3 regions of the Dentiradicibacter hellwigii genome follow, and region 1 is predicted to be linked to each of the others. Evidence: riboswitches for the same ligand, from Rfam matches in the RefSeq annotation. Region 1 holds a riboswitch; each other region holds the start of a gene.
What was found. Region 1 has a riboswitch for cobalamin ahead of cobM (precorrin-4 C(11)-methyltransferase). Riboswitches for the same ligand answer to the same signal wherever they lie in the genome.
Positions count from the first base shown of each region.

Region 2: linked by a shared signal. The riboswitch ahead of ABCS64_RS07980 (ABC transporter substrate-binding protein) and the one ahead of cobM (precorrin-4 C(11)-methyltransferase) in region 1 are both predicted to bind cobalamin.
Region 3: linked by a shared signal. The riboswitch ahead of ABCS64_RS00410 (hypothetical protein) and the one ahead of cobM (precorrin-4 C(11)-methyltransferase) in region 1 are both predicted to bind cobalamin.

Region 1 covers NZ_JBEUWX010000003.1:107,404-112,189, forward strand. The annotation lists gene pncB (nicotinate phosphoribosyltransferase) at 1-1,068, shown strand, start outside; cobalamin riboswitch at 1,428-1,635, shown strand; gene cobM (precorrin-4 C(11)-methyltransferase) at 2,010-2,789, shown strand; gene ABCS64_RS11390 (sirohydrochlorin chelatase) at 2,992-3,981, shown strand; gene ABCS64_RS11395 (precorrin-8X methylmutase) at 3,998-4,678, shown strand; gene ABCS64_RS11400 (cobalt-precorrin-5B (C(1))-methyltransferase) at 4,675-4,786, shown strand, end outside.
Region 2 covers NZ_JBEUWX010000002.1:1,238,095-1,242,880, forward strand. The annotation lists gene ABCS64_RS07970 (ABC transporter ATP-binding protein) at 24-839, opposite strand; gene ABCS64_RS07975 (FecCD family ABC transporter permease) at 836-1,894, opposite strand; gene ABCS64_RS07980 (ABC transporter substrate-binding protein) at 1,984-2,994, opposite strand; cobalamin riboswitch at 3,164-3,451, opposite strand; gene ABCS64_RS07985 (MFS transporter) at 3,684-4,786, opposite strand, start outside.
Region 3 covers NZ_JBEUWX010000001.1:66,743-71,528, forward strand. The annotation lists gene scpA (methylmalonyl-CoA mutase) at 1-907, opposite strand, end outside; gene ABCS64_RS00405 (methylmalonyl-CoA mutase family protein) at 914-3,094, opposite strand; gene ABCS64_RS00410 (hypothetical protein) at 3,087-3,536, opposite strand; cobalamin riboswitch at 3,752-3,977, opposite strand; gene ltnD (L-threonate dehydrogenase) at 4,427-4,786, shown strand, end outside.

The DNA.
Region 1 (4,786 bases):
CCGCTGGCCGAACTAAAAGAGGCTTTCGAGCACGAGCTGGAACACCTGTGCTCGATGCACTTCACGCAGGATGACCTCGACTACCTGTCGGGGCTGCGCTTCATCAAAAGCGATTTTGTCGATTTCCTGTCCGTCTTCCGCTTCCAGCGCCGCTTCATCGACGTGCAGGCGCATGCCGACGGACGGCTGGACATCGTGGCGAACGGCCCGCTTGTGCATGTCATGGGGTTTGAGATTTTCGTCCTCTACATCATCAACGAACTGTATTTTCGCCGCCTGCCGCAGCAGGGCGTGCTGGACGAAGCGCGCCGCCGCCTGCAAGCCAAGATTGCGCTGTTGGAAGCGGGCGTCTCGGCCATTGCCGACGATGACGAGTCCGCCTTCATGTTGTTCGATTTCGGCCTGCGCCGGCGTTATTCCGGCGCCTGGCAGGAAGAAGTGCTGCGCACGCTGGTCGCCGCCGCGCCGGCGCATTTTCGCGGCACGTCGAACGTCTATCTCGCCCAGAAGCTCGGCATCACGCCGATCGGCACGATGGCGCACGAATACATGCAGGCGTATCAGGCGTTCGGTTTCCGGCTGCGCGATTTTCAGAAAGCGGCGCTCGAAGGCTGGGTGCAGGAATTTCGCGGCGACCTTGGCGTCGCGCTGACCGATGTGGTCGGCATGGACGCTTTCCTGCGCGATTTCGACCTCTACTTCGCCAAGCTGTTCGACGGCCTGCGCCACGATTCGGGCGACCCGATCGCCTGGGGCGAAAAAGCCATCGCCCACTACCACGCGCTGCGCATCGACCCTTCCGCCAAGCGGCTTGTCTTTTCCGACGCGCTCGACATCCCGCGTGCGCTGGCGCTCTACCGCCATTTTCGCGGGCGCATCCATACCAGCTTTGGCATCGGCACCAACCTGACCAACGATACGCCGCATCCGCCGCTCAACATCGTCATGAAAATGACGGCCTGCAACGGCCAGCCTGTCGCCAAACTGTCCGACTCCCCCGGCAAGACGCTGTGCGAGGACCAAACCTTTCTCGCCTATCTGCGCCAGGTGTTCAACCACCCCGGCTAAACGGCGAATGTGGCGCGCGGCGCAAGATGGCAGCGTAATCAACGCCGCCGCGCCCGCCATGCCGGCACCCCTTGTGCAACGAGGCGCCTCAAAGAGACTGTCCGCCAGCCCGCGTATTTAGGGCGCCTCCAGACACCCTGCCCTGAAGCCCTTTATTTATAAGGGTTCCAGAGGCACCTGCCCGGAAACGCCCTATCCACGCGGGTTTCTGAGCGGGTGGCCGGAGACGCCCTGTTTACGCCGGCTTCAGCGGTGCTTCGGAAAAACCGTTATGAGGGCTGCAGATGCGGCGGCGTTGCGAGGGCAGCGCCTTGCGACACTTGACTGCGCGGCATTCTCAACACAACGTCCTTGGCGTAAAATAGCGCCCGGTTTTAGGTGCCTGGCGGCAACGCCGGGTGAAACGGGAAGCCGGTGACCACACACCTGCGGAATTCCGGCACAGCCCCCCGCTGCTGTAAGCCTGACGAATCCGGCCTCAATGCCACTGTACGACCCGCTCGTAGGGGAAGGCGCCGGAAGAGAAAGATGGTGAGTCAGAAGACCGGCCTGAAACCCTATGGCGCCAATCCTCGGGGTGAGGGGTGAGGTTCCGAAGGTTCGTTGCCCGGCATTTCGATCTGTCCGAACTGCCTGCGGCGCTTCCCCGGTTCGACTCCCTTTCACACGCTTGTTGGCGGCGGTGCTGGTTCTGCCGATGCCTGCCCCGGTGTTTTAACGTTTGCCAGCGCGCATATCTGCAGCGCTGTGTGAAAGGAGAGAACTTGATACACATCACGAAAACGCCTGTCTCCGCCGGCTCCGCAGCCGGAACGCCTGCGTGCGTGCGCACAGCCGTAGCGCCGCATGCCACATTCCAGGAAGATTGAACGTTTTATCCGAATCCTAATCTGAGCAAGCTATGAACTTCATTGCTGATACCCTTTGCACAGGAAGGCGCTATGGCCGGTAAGATCTGGTTTGTCGGCGCCGGTCCCGGCGATCCCGATCTCATCACCGTCAAGGGACGCGGCCTGATCGAACAGGCCGGTGCAATTCTGTTTGCCGGCTCGCTTGTCGATCAGACGGCGACCCGCTACGCGCCGCCCGGCTGCGCCATCCGTGATTCAAAAGACATGACGCTGGAGGCGATGGTCGCCTGGCTGATCGAGCAGGCGCACCGCCACGCCACCGTTATCCGCCTGCAAACCGGCGACCCCGGCCTTTACGGCGCATTGATCGAAATGACGCGGCCGCTGACCGCAGCGGGCATCGAATGGTCGGTCGTTCCCGGCGTTTCTTCGGCCATGGCCTCGATGGCGGCGGCCGGCGAATCGCTTACCCTGCCGGAAGTCACGCAAACGGTGATCCTGACGCGCGTGGCGGGGCGCACGCCGATGCCCGAAGGCGAAGACCTGGAATCGCTCGCCCAACACCACTGCACGCTGTGCATTTACCTGTCGATCACGCTGCTGCATGAAGTCCAAGCCGCCTTGCGCGCCGCTGGCTGGTGTGAGGATGCGCCGATACTCGTCGTGCAAAAGGCGAGCTGGCCGGGGCAGGAAAAAATCGTGCGCGGCACGCTGGCCGATATCAAGCGCAAATGCCAGGAGGCCAAGATCGGCAGCCAGGCGATGATCGTCGCCAGCCCGACGCTGGGCGCCGCCGACTGGGAAAGCCTCGTGCGCTCCAAACTCTACGATCCAGGGTTTGCGCACCGCTTCCGCAAGGCAAGCGCCTGAGGTCAAGCCGTGCAGGAATTTGCCGCCGTGGCGACACAGGAAGCGCCTTTCCCCAGTCTATACGCCGCTTTCGACAGCATCGCCAGGGCGCGGCGATACCTGGGCTTTTTGCTGGCGCAAAGAGGAGGCGGCGCAATCGCCGGCATAGGCCATGCTGCGATAGGACGCAGCGTTTAAGCTACCGTTTCGAAAGTCGATGAAGATGAAAGAAGAAAGCACCAGGACAGACGCCGACGCCGGCATGGCGCAGTTTGTCAAAGAAACCGTTGTGTTGATCGCCGGGCATGGCTCGCCCAACCGGGCGGGCAACCAGGAGATCGAAAAATTCGTCGCACAATGGCGCACCCGCCATCCCGACTGGCAGATTGAAGTCTGTTTTATCGAACATGCCGACGTGCTCGTGCCGGAAGGGCTGGACAAGGCGGCCAGTCAGGCGCGCCGCGTCGTGCTGCTGCCGCTCATCCTCAACGCCGCCGGGCATGTCAAGATCGAACTGCCGGAGGCCGTCGAGGAAGCGCGCCAGCGCCATCCGGACGTTGAGTTTATCGTTGTGCCGCATCTGGGCATGTGCCGCGACGTGTTCACCGTGCTGCAACGGCAGTTGAAGCAGCTCATGAAATCGCTCGATTCGCCCGACCCGCAAACGACGGGCGTCGTCCTGCTCGGCCGCGGCTCTTCGGACGCCGAGGCCAACGGCGAACTGGCGCGCATGGCGCGCTGGCTGTACGAGGAGAACGATCACGAACTGGTCGATCTCGCCTTCACCGGCGTTACCTGGCCGCGGCTGGAAACCATCGTGCAACGACAGGTTCGGCTGGGCATGCGGCAGATTTGCATCCTGCCGGTGTATTTATTCACCGGCGTGCTGATCGAGCGCATCAAGGCGCAAGTCAAGCGCCTGCAAAGCCAATACCCGCAGGTTTCGTTCGCGCTGGGCGATTATTTCGGCTTTGAGCCGGAAATCTTCCGCCTCGTCGACCAGTTGACCAGCGCCGGCATGGCGGGCATCGGCGCCCTGCTGGAATGCGACAGCTGCCGACACCGCGCCTACCGGGCCTACCGTCTTCAGGGCGACGAAGCGGATTGCGGCGGCGAACACGACGATCATGCCCGCCCGTCCCATCATGCGCATCATGCCCATCGGGCGCATGCCCACCATTTTTCTCACCACTCCCATTCACATCACAGTTAAAACTATGAACTCGACCATGACACACACCAACAGCATCACCGAACAGCTGACCGAAGCCGGCCGCGCCATTGAACATGGCTCATTCGCCATCATCGACGCCGAGGCCGGCCCCCACGACCGTTACACGGACGAGCAATGGCCGTTGGTGCGGCGCATGATTCACGCCAATGCCGACTTCGACTTCAACGGCCTGACCGTTTTCCATCCGGACGCCATGCGCGCCGGCCTGGACGCCGTACTCAAGGGTGGCACGCCCATCGTCGCCGATGTCGAAATGATCTGCGTCGGTCTTTCCCGCCCGCGCCTCGAGCACTTTGGCATGACGACGCTGCACACCATTTCCGACGAAGACGTCATTGACGCGGCACGCGCCGAAAATACGACGCGCGCCGTGCAGGCCATGCGCAAGGCGCACCGGATGGGCAAACTCGACGGCGCCATCGTCGGTATCGGCAACGCGCCGACGGCGCTACTCGAAGTCATTCGCCTGATCCGCGAAGAAGGCGCCCGTCCGGCGCTGGTCATCGGCATGCCGGTAGGTTTCGTTTCCGCCGCCGAGTCAAAAGAGGAACTGATGGGCGTCAACGAAGTGCCGTGGATCGCCATCAAAGGGCGCAAAGGCGGCTCGACCCTGGTTGTCGCCGCCATCCACGCCTTGCTTGCCGTCGCGGAAGCCGCACACAAGCGGGCAGCATGAGCGACGGCGAAAAAATCCGTAAGGGCGACGGCAAGCGTAAACGCGGCAATCGCTCCGGATTTACCACAGGCGCCTGCTCGGCCGCGGCAGCGCGCGCGGCGACACTCG
Region 2 (4,786 bases), on a different contig from region 1:
CGTATAACGCCCTGAACGCCGCTTTATAAGGGCATGAAACGCAACACGCGCGCCTGATCCGCCGGGTCGGTCAGCTCGCTGACATCGACCTCGAACACTTCCCGCACCAATTCAGGCTCCAGCACTTTCTCCGGCACATCGATGCGCACCAGACGCCCCTTGTACATGACAGCCAGCCGGTCACACATCAGCGCATGATTGAGATCGTGAATGGCCACGGCGATGGACATGCTTTCCGACAGGCTGCGGATCAAATGCATCAGCGACAGCTGGTGGTGGATGTCGAGGTGGTTGGTCGGTTCGTCAAGCAACAGGATGCTCGGCTGCTGCGCCAACGAGCGGGCAATGTGCGTGCGCTGGCGCTCACCGCCCGACAGGGTGCTCCAGTACTGCTCGCGCTTTTCCTCCATGCCGACCAGCGCCAGCGCCTTGGAGACAATCTCATCATCACGCTGCGACCAGGTTTGCAGGGCGCTCAGCCAGGGAGTGCGCCCCAGCTCGACGGCATCCTGCACCGTGATCGCATCGACCGTGTCGGCCATTTGCGAAACCAGCGCCAGCCGGCGCGCGACCATGCGCCGGGGAATGGCATGCATCGGCTGACCTTCGAGAAAGACCTCGCCCGCGCTCGGCGCATTGACGCCGGCCAGCAGACGCAGGAAGCTGGATTTGCCCGAACCGTTGGGGCCGATCAGCCCCAGCATTTCCCCGGCGCGCAAGCACAGGCTCACGTCCTGCACCAGCGTTGCGCTGCGCACGCTCCAGCTGACATTGCGCGCTTCCAGCACGACCTGCCGTGCACTCAGCGCTTCGGAAGATTTCACTTGCTCCTTCGTCATGACCGCCGCCCGCTTCTTTTCAGGAGAATCACCGCAAATACCGGCGCGCCAACCAGGGCGGTAATGACGCCGATCGGCAGCACCTGGCCCATGATGAGAATGCGTGAGGCCACATCGGACGCGATCAGGAAAATCGCCCCCAGCACCATACTGGCCGGAATAAGCACCTGATGGCGCACGCCGACAATCATGCGCGCCGTATGCGGAATGACCAGCCCGACAAAACCGATGGCGCCGACCATGGAAACCATCACCGAAGTCATCATCGCTGCCACCAGCAGCAGGGTGATCTGCACGCGCCGCACGGGAATCCCCAGCGAGGCGGCCGACTCGGTGCCAAAAATGAAAGCGTCCAGCGCCCGCGCCAGCACCAGGCAGATAGCCCCGCCCACAATGATGGTCGGAAAGGCGACCGACACGTCCGACCAGCGCGCGCCGCCCAGGCTGCCGAGCAGCCAGAACATGATGCCGCGCGCCTGCTCGGCGCTGCCGGATTTGGTAATGATCAGCGAAGTCAGCGCGTTGAATAGCTGCGAGCCGGCGATCCCCGCCAGCACGATCTGTCCGCCGTTGCGCAGCCCGTCGCCACCGGCCGCATGCGCCAGCAGCGCCACCAGTGCAAAGGCGAAGACGGCACCGAAGAACGCCCCGACGGTCATTGAAATGGCGCCACCGCCGACGCCGACAATGGTCACCAGCACCGCGCCTGTAGAGGCGCCGGCGGAAATGCCCAGCAGATAAGGTTCGGCCAGCGCGTTGCGCAGCAGCGATTGCAGAATGACGCCGGACACGGCCAGCCCAGCGCCGCAGCAGGCCGACACCAGGGCGCGCGTCAGCCGGTAATTCCAGACGATGCCGTCATCGAGCGGCTCGACCGGAAATTCCGCGCCAAACAGATGGTTGCTCAACACGTGATAAACCATTTTAGGGGCGATCGGCGTCTCGCCGATGGCAACCCCAAAAATGACGGCGACAACGATTGCCACCAGCGAGAGAACGGCGACCAGCAACTTGAACCACAGTTGCTGGCGAAATCTTTTATTAAAGCTATTCATGAACTTCCTGAATGCGCCGGACGGGCACGCTGCAGGCAGCGCCCCCATCCGGCATTTTTATCGCACAAGACTGTGCTTACTGACTGCGCTTACTTCTTGGCGCCCTTGACCTTGAGCGCGCCTTCGGCCATCTGTTCCAGACCGTCAGCCATGCGGATCGAGCCTTGCGTCGCATCGGCATCGACGATGACGATACGGTTGTTCTTGACGGCGTCCATCTGCTTGGTCACCGGGTCTTTCTTGAGGAACTCAAGCTTCTTCTGGTAATCGTCGGCGGGGAAGCGGCGGCGATCCATGCGGCAGATGATCAACACGGTGGGGTTGGCCTTGGCGATGGTTTCCCAACCCACGGTCGGCCATTCTTCATCGGAAGTCACCACGTTGCGCATGCCGAGCGCTTTCATCATGTAGCCAGCGACGCCGGAGCGGCCGGCCATATAGGGGTCGGATTCCATATCAGCACTGGAGAACCACATCGCGGCGGACAGATCCTTGATCTTGGCGGCGCGCACCTTTTCTTCCGCCTTGGCCGCACGCGCACGAATTTCCTTGATCAGGGCGTCACCCTTGGCCTCGACATTGAAGATTTCGGCCAGTTGCTTGATGCTCTTGTACAGCGCTTCAACGTTGTAGGCTTTTATGCGCTTGCCGTCAGCGCCGGTCAGGTTGTCCTTGCCTTCGCAATCGGAAGGCATCGCGTAGGTCATGATGCCGAGCTTGTGGAACTGTTCGCGCGTACCAACCACGCCTTCCTTGCCGACCATCCATTCAAACTGCGAAACAACGAGATTCGGGCGCTTGCCGATGATCGATTCATAGCTCGGCGCATTGTCGGCCAGACGCGGCACCTTGCTGTTGATTTCCTTGAACTGCGGCAGGATGTCGTGGAACCAGAGCGAGGTGCCGACCACCTTGTCGCCCAGCCCCAGCGCGTAAAGCATTTCCGTTCCGGCCTGACCGATGGTCACGACTGAGGCGGGCGCCTTGTCGAAGGTCAGGGTTTGACCGCAGTTTTCGAGTTTCAGGGGGTAGGTCGTGGCGTGAGCGGAAAAACTCAGGGCAGCCAGCGCCAGCGCGGGAATGATTCGTTGAAAACGCATGATTTCTCTCCATGATTGAAATTTTCTTGTGTTGGAAAGAAACCTGAACGCGAATCCGCGCGCCCCGCCCCATTGACCTGATAGCCAGCGGCATGGGCGACTGAGAATTCACGAGAGCGTTCCTTCCCGAACACTCGACCAGCAATGAACCGGCAAAAACCACACCAACAACACCGGCCCAGCCTTGGCAGGTTTCCTGACTCACGATTCATCGCCGGACTCTTGCCTTCCCGGATGCGTAAAGCACCAGTGGCTTCTGTCGAGCCGACTCCTCGTCTACAGTTACGGGGGCAGTTCCTTTTACGCGACGACCGCGCCGAATAGTCGATGCACCTGTGATTTGCAGTACATCATTGCGTGATTTCGCGCCTGGATTCCCTTGCGCATGCCGCCAATCCCTCAGATAAGACGGAAGACGGCGCGTTTCCCTTTCGGGGCCAAGGCTGGGTGCAGCATATATAAAAATAATTCTCAGGGCAAGCCATTTCTAGCAGGAGGGACGCAGAGGGAAAATAACTGAAAATAAATGAGACAACTATCGGTTTTTTTCAGGCGTTATCAGCCAAACCCGCGGACGATGTACGGCACGCCCCAGCGCCGATGAAGGCAAGCCCCAATAGAAGCCTTGTGCATCGCCGGCGGCGCCGGATTACCCGGCAGCGATTTGTCGAGGCGGCAAACGGCAGACATCAAACGGCGGGCGGCTTCCAGAAACGGCCGGCAAAACCGGCGGCGGCCAGCGCCGGCCACAGCGCCGCCACGCCCCAGGCCAGCGCATAGCGACCGGCATGCCCGATATCCCCGCCGCCCGCTGCCACGGCCAGCTTGATCCCCGCGCCTGAAGCCCCCGCCAGATCGAACATCCGCCCAAGCAGGACATTGCCGAGCAGCACGGCGCAGCCGCCGGCCGAAGCCAGCGCGCCGTAATACGCCGGCAATGCGCCCTGCCCCGCATAACCGGGAACCAGCGACATCGCCGTCGGCACGGCGAGCATCTGCCCCAGGGTGAGCAGAATCACCATCGCCGTGATGGGCGCAAAGCGCAGCCAGCCTGCATCTGCGGGATTAAATAACGGCGACAGCGCCGCCAAGGCAACGCACGCAAACGCCGCGGCAAACAACGAAAAACCGGCGACGAGCGGCAATCTAGGCGGCTGCCTGCGGCACCAGCCGGCCAGCGGCATCTGCATGACGATGACCATGACCGAGGCCAGCATGAACAACCCAGCCATTTCGCGCGCACCGCCGCCGACCCGCTCCAGTTCAAGCGGCAGGCCAAAATACATTTGGTTATAGCTGAACAGATAGGCGCTGTAGCAAAGGATAAAGCGCAGGAACGGCGCGTTGCCCATGACCCCGCGCCAGCCCACCGGACGCTCCGGCAGCGCCATATGCGTCGGAATGGAACGGTAGAGAACCCCCATCATGATCAGGAAAAGCATGGCGCAGGCCAGCGCCATGACACGAAAACCAAAGCCGCTCAAGGCACTGCCGAGCAAGGGGCCAGCCACCGCGCCGACTTCGCCGCAGACGGCAAAAAGCGCAAAGATGCCATGCTGGCGCAGCGCCGCCGGCGTTTGCCGCTCCGCCTCGGCAGCCAGCGCTTCCAGACAGGGCGAGAACATCGCGCCGCCCGCCCCGGTGAGGCACGCGCCGAGCAGCATCTCGCTAAAAGAAGCGGAAAACGCGAACGCCGCATAGCCGCAGAAGCGCACCGCACACCCCGCCAGCAGCAGCCAGCGGCTGCCGAGGCGTTCGGCCAGCAGACCACCGATAAAAAATAATCCCTGCT
Region 3 (4,786 bases), on a different contig from region 1:
CGCGCAGTTTGGACACTTCCATGAAGTAGTTCATACCTTCGGCCCAGAAGAACGACAGGCGTGGCGCGAACTTGTCTACGTCGATGCCGGCGGCGATACCGGTGCGCACGTATTCCAGACCGTCGGCGATGGTGTAGGCCAGTTCAATGTCGGCGGTCGCGCCGGCTTCCTGCATATGGTATCCGGAGATACTGATGCTGTTGAACTTAGGCATGAACTTCGAGGTGTATTCGAAGATGTCGCCGATGATGCGCATCGAACCTTTCGGCTCGTAGATGTAGGTGTTACGCACCATGAACTCTTTGAGAATGTCGTTCTGGATGGTGCCGGCCAGTTGGTCGAGGCGGGCGCCCTGTTCAAGACCAGCGACGATATAGAAGGCCAGTACCGGTAGCACCGCGCCGTTCATCGTCATCGAGACTGACATTTCATGCAGCGGAATGCCGGAGAAGAGGATTTCGGCGTCGAGAATCGAGTCGACCGCCACACCGGCCTTACCTACGTCACCGACGACGCGCGGGTGGTCAGAGTCATAGCCGCGGTGGGTCGCCAGGTCAAAGGCGACTGACAGCCCTTTTTGCCCCATCGCCAGATTGCGGCGATAGAAGGCGTTACTTTCTTCGGCGGTCGAGAAACCGGCGTACTGGCGGATCGTCCAGGGGCGCTGGACATACATCGTCGGGTAGGGGCCGCGCAGGTTGGGCGCCAAGCCGGCCAAAAAGCCCAGATGTTCGATGCCCTTGATGTCGGCTTCGGTATACAGCGATTTGACCGGAATCTGTTCGTTGGTCATCCAGATCGGGTCTTGGTCGATACGCGCTTCCAGTGCTTTCTTCCAGGTCTTTTCATCGACCTTGGCGACCTTCGGCTGGTAATCCATTTCGGTGAAATTCGGGAATGTGCTCATCGTGATTTACCCCATGTACTTTTCTTGCAGTTTTTTGTTGATTTCGTAGCAGTTGGCGCGAACGTGGATGTAATCGTCCACCCCGGCCGCATTGAACGTCTCGGTGACTTCGGGCGGTTGCTTGCCAGCGACGATGACCGTGGTATTCGGCTTGGCCGCTTTGATCCGTTTTGCGACAGTCGGCACATAGTCGGGATAGGTGGCATCGGTCGAGCAAATGACGACGACCGGTGCGCCGGAAGCCAGCGCTGCGTCCGCCGCTTCTTCCGCCGTGGCGAAGCCCTCGTTGCCGATGACCTCAAAGCCGGCGACTTCGAAAAATCCGCGGGCGAAGTCCGCGCGCGGCTTGTGCTGGGGAATCGGCCCCATGTTGGCGAGGAAGAGACGGAGTTTTTCGCCTTTTTCCGCAAACCGGGTTTCGACATCCTGGCGCAGATGCTCGAACGCCTCTGCCAGACGGGCGATCTTGAGCGGTTCGGCGGTAGGACGTTCACTGTCGAAACTGCTTAGCACTTCAAAGAGCTGGCTCAGCGTTGCGCCTTTATCCACCGCGTCGATAGCCAGTTCGACGGACGCGCCGACCGGGCTGGAAAAGCCTTTTTCGATATTGGTGAGATCGAATCCCAGCGTGTAGTCCTGATTGATGTGGGCGTGCTGCGCAACATCATCGACGCGCGTTTGCTTGAGCGCTTTCCGATCGACAAGCGGCACTTCGATTTTCTTCTCGACCAAGTTGGCGTACATATTGGTGCCGAGAATGACATCGCTGCGTGTTTCGACAGCCTTGGCGCGTTTTGCTGCAGTGGCTGCGGCCATTTTTTGCGGCAGGCCGGCCATGATTGCGGCGGACATGCCGCCATTCTTTTCGATTTCCTGGAAAATTTTCCAGGCGGACTGACCGAATTCATGCGTCAGCTTTTCGATGGAGTAGGCGCCGCCGCCCAGGTCGATCGGCATGGTGAAGCGCGATTCTTCCTGGAGCATGACCTGTACGTTGCGCGCGATGCGGCGTGAGAAACGATCCGGCGTGCGAATCGGTTCGTCGAACGGCGACAGATGCATGCTGTCTACGCCGCCCACTGCGCCGGAGAAGCCTTCGCTGGTAACGCGCAGCATATTGACGTAGGGGTCGAAGACCGTCTTGTTATATGCCGAGGTGCGTCCGTGAATCGTCATTTTCTGTGCGTCTTCATTACCGCCGAAGGCGGCGACGATCTGCGCCCACAGGATGCGTGCCGCGCGCAGTTTGGCAATTTCCATGAAGAAGATCGAGCCAAGCGAGAAGCCGAAGCGAATGCGCGGGGCGACCTGGTCGATGGACAGGCCTCTTTGGATCATTTCACGCAAATACTCGGCCGCCGTGGCGAGCGCGAAGGCGACTTCTTCCGTCGAGGCTGCGCCGGCATTGTGATAGGGATGCCCCTGCACGAAGATCGTTTGCAGCTTCGGTGCTTTTTTGGCTGCCCACGCTGTCGCTTGATGCATGCTGTCGTAAGCCATCTTAAGCGAAACCGGCAGTTTGCCTTCGGTTGCCAGTACGGCCAGCGGGTCGCTGCCGACACAGCCGTCGACCCAGTGCAGATGATTGACGCCCGCTTCGTTGTCTTGCATGGCAACCGACAGCATGGCCAGCATGGGTAGTGAAATAGCGCCCGTGAAGCACTGCACGGGGACTGTTTTCAGATCGATGCCCTGAAAAATCGTCGAAACATCGTGCAGGGTTTCCAGCGAAACGCCATCGCGGCCGACGTCCTCTTCAGAAGCGTTGGCTGGGCTTTGCCCGCTGCGCGTCGGATGGTCGAGCACGATGTTGAGGCCGGTCTGTCCGCGGGCGATATCAAAGCGCGCTTCCTCATTGAACGTTTGCGGGAAGGCGAGCGTGAGTTCCTGATTGATTTTCCACGGCGCCTTGATGTACCCGTTCGGGCGCGTACTGCGCACGAATGGCTGGAAGCCCGGCTTGGATTTTAGGTGCGGCAAGCCTTCAATATCTTCGGCCATGTAGATCGGCTCGATCGTCAATCCCTCGTAGGTCTTGGTATACATGACCTTGTCGAAGGGCGCGCCTTTCAAGGCGGCGGTAGCCTCCTCTTTCCACTCCTCCTTGCTGGGCTTCTTGAATTCATCGAAAAACCCGCGCTCGGCATCGATTTTCGTGATGTCGACCGTTGTTTGTTGGTCACTCATAACTTTCGGCTCCTGTAGTGTTGCCGGGATATGTCTCCATAACCCGCGCCTGTTGTGTGAAGTTGGCGTAAAATGGCGTCGCCGCAGCCTCCTCGGCGGTCATGTCCAGTGAAAGCGTTGCAGAGGCCTTGGCGACATTGACTGACGATGTCGGCGCTACGCAGGTACGTATGCCGACATCAGAAATCTGGAAACGAACGGATGAGCCTGGCGGCTTTCCCCAATTGCCGCCGCCATCCCGACTATCCGCAGTACGCGTGCCGGCGCGATGGCGCAAGCCATCCGCGCGGCGTGCATTCTGCGCGTGAAGACAGCCGGTATAACAGAGATAAGCCATACCAGTGCGTGTGCACTGGAGACCTGCGGCGGCAAAGGGCCGAAAGGGTAAAGTTCGGTTGGTCGCGTTTCCAGTCATCTGGAAGAGATTTTCCATCAGCGTCATGATTCACCTTTCTCGAATACGATGCATGAATTCGTGAAAAGGGGAATCAGGTCGTGAGATCAACTGCCGGGAATTCGTAAAACTACGAAAACCGTACGAATGCACGTTTTTGTGCGAGTCTGTACAGACCGCAATCGTTGTAATTGGCGTTTCTGAACGGTATCGGAAAAACCGGGCAGCTAATCAACGAAACCTCACCCCTCACCCCGAGGTTGGCAGTTCGTTCATCCCAGGCCGGTCTTCTGGCTTGCCTTCATCCTCTTCCGGCGCCTTCCCATGCGATGCTTTGCACAGTGGCACTGTTGCCGGATTCGTCAGGCCTACAGCAGCGGGGGGCTGCACCGGAATGCTTGTCAAAGGCTGTCTCGACAAGACCACCGGTTTCCCGTTTCACCTTCCCCACAGAACAGGGGGCGAGGCACCTGAAATTCAGGCCGTAGGGTAAATCGCAGCGCCCGTCTTGGCAATGTGGTTAACCACATTCAGACGGGCAATATAAAAGACTTTGAATTTTTGGCCGGTTTTCTCATTTATATAAAATGGTGAAATGATGGCATGAGGAGATAAACAGGCTGGCGTGCAGGTCGCCCCGGCCGGTTTATTGAGGAATGTGCCAGGCTGTTCGGCATGGGAACGCCGCGTTGCGTGGTTCTCCGGCTTCGCCGATGCCCCCGATTGGGCGCCATAATGAGTTTTCTTTTTTCGACGGAATGTTATGCCGACACTCAATCGGTCTGACGAAATTCACTTTGTTTTCCGGTCGGATGGCACTATTCTGTTATCTGGGGTTTGTTCGGTTTCCGCAGGATTAAGCGTGTCCGGGCGAAGCCGTCTGCCGAAACAAACACCTGATATCCATGCAGATACGAAGATACGATGAGGAGTCCGTCATGGCGTATTCAGTAGCGGTCATTGGTTTGGGTGCGATGGGTATGGGAGCGGCGCAGTCCTGTGTGCGCGCCGGTCTTGATACGTATGGCGTGGATTTGTCTGCGCAGGCGCGCGACATTTTGCAGGCTGCCGGTGCGAAAGCGGTTGCAGCATCGGCGGATGGTTTTGCCGACAAGCTTGATGCGGTGCTGCTGCTCGTGGTCAATGCCGCGCAGGTGGACGCTGTGCTTTTCGGCGAAAGCAAGCTCGCTGACAAGCTCAAGCCCGGCACGGCGGTGATGGTTTCTTCAACGATTGCCGCGCAGGATGCCTGCCGTTTTGGCGAGGCGCTCGCCGCGCGCGGCCTGCTGATGCTGGAT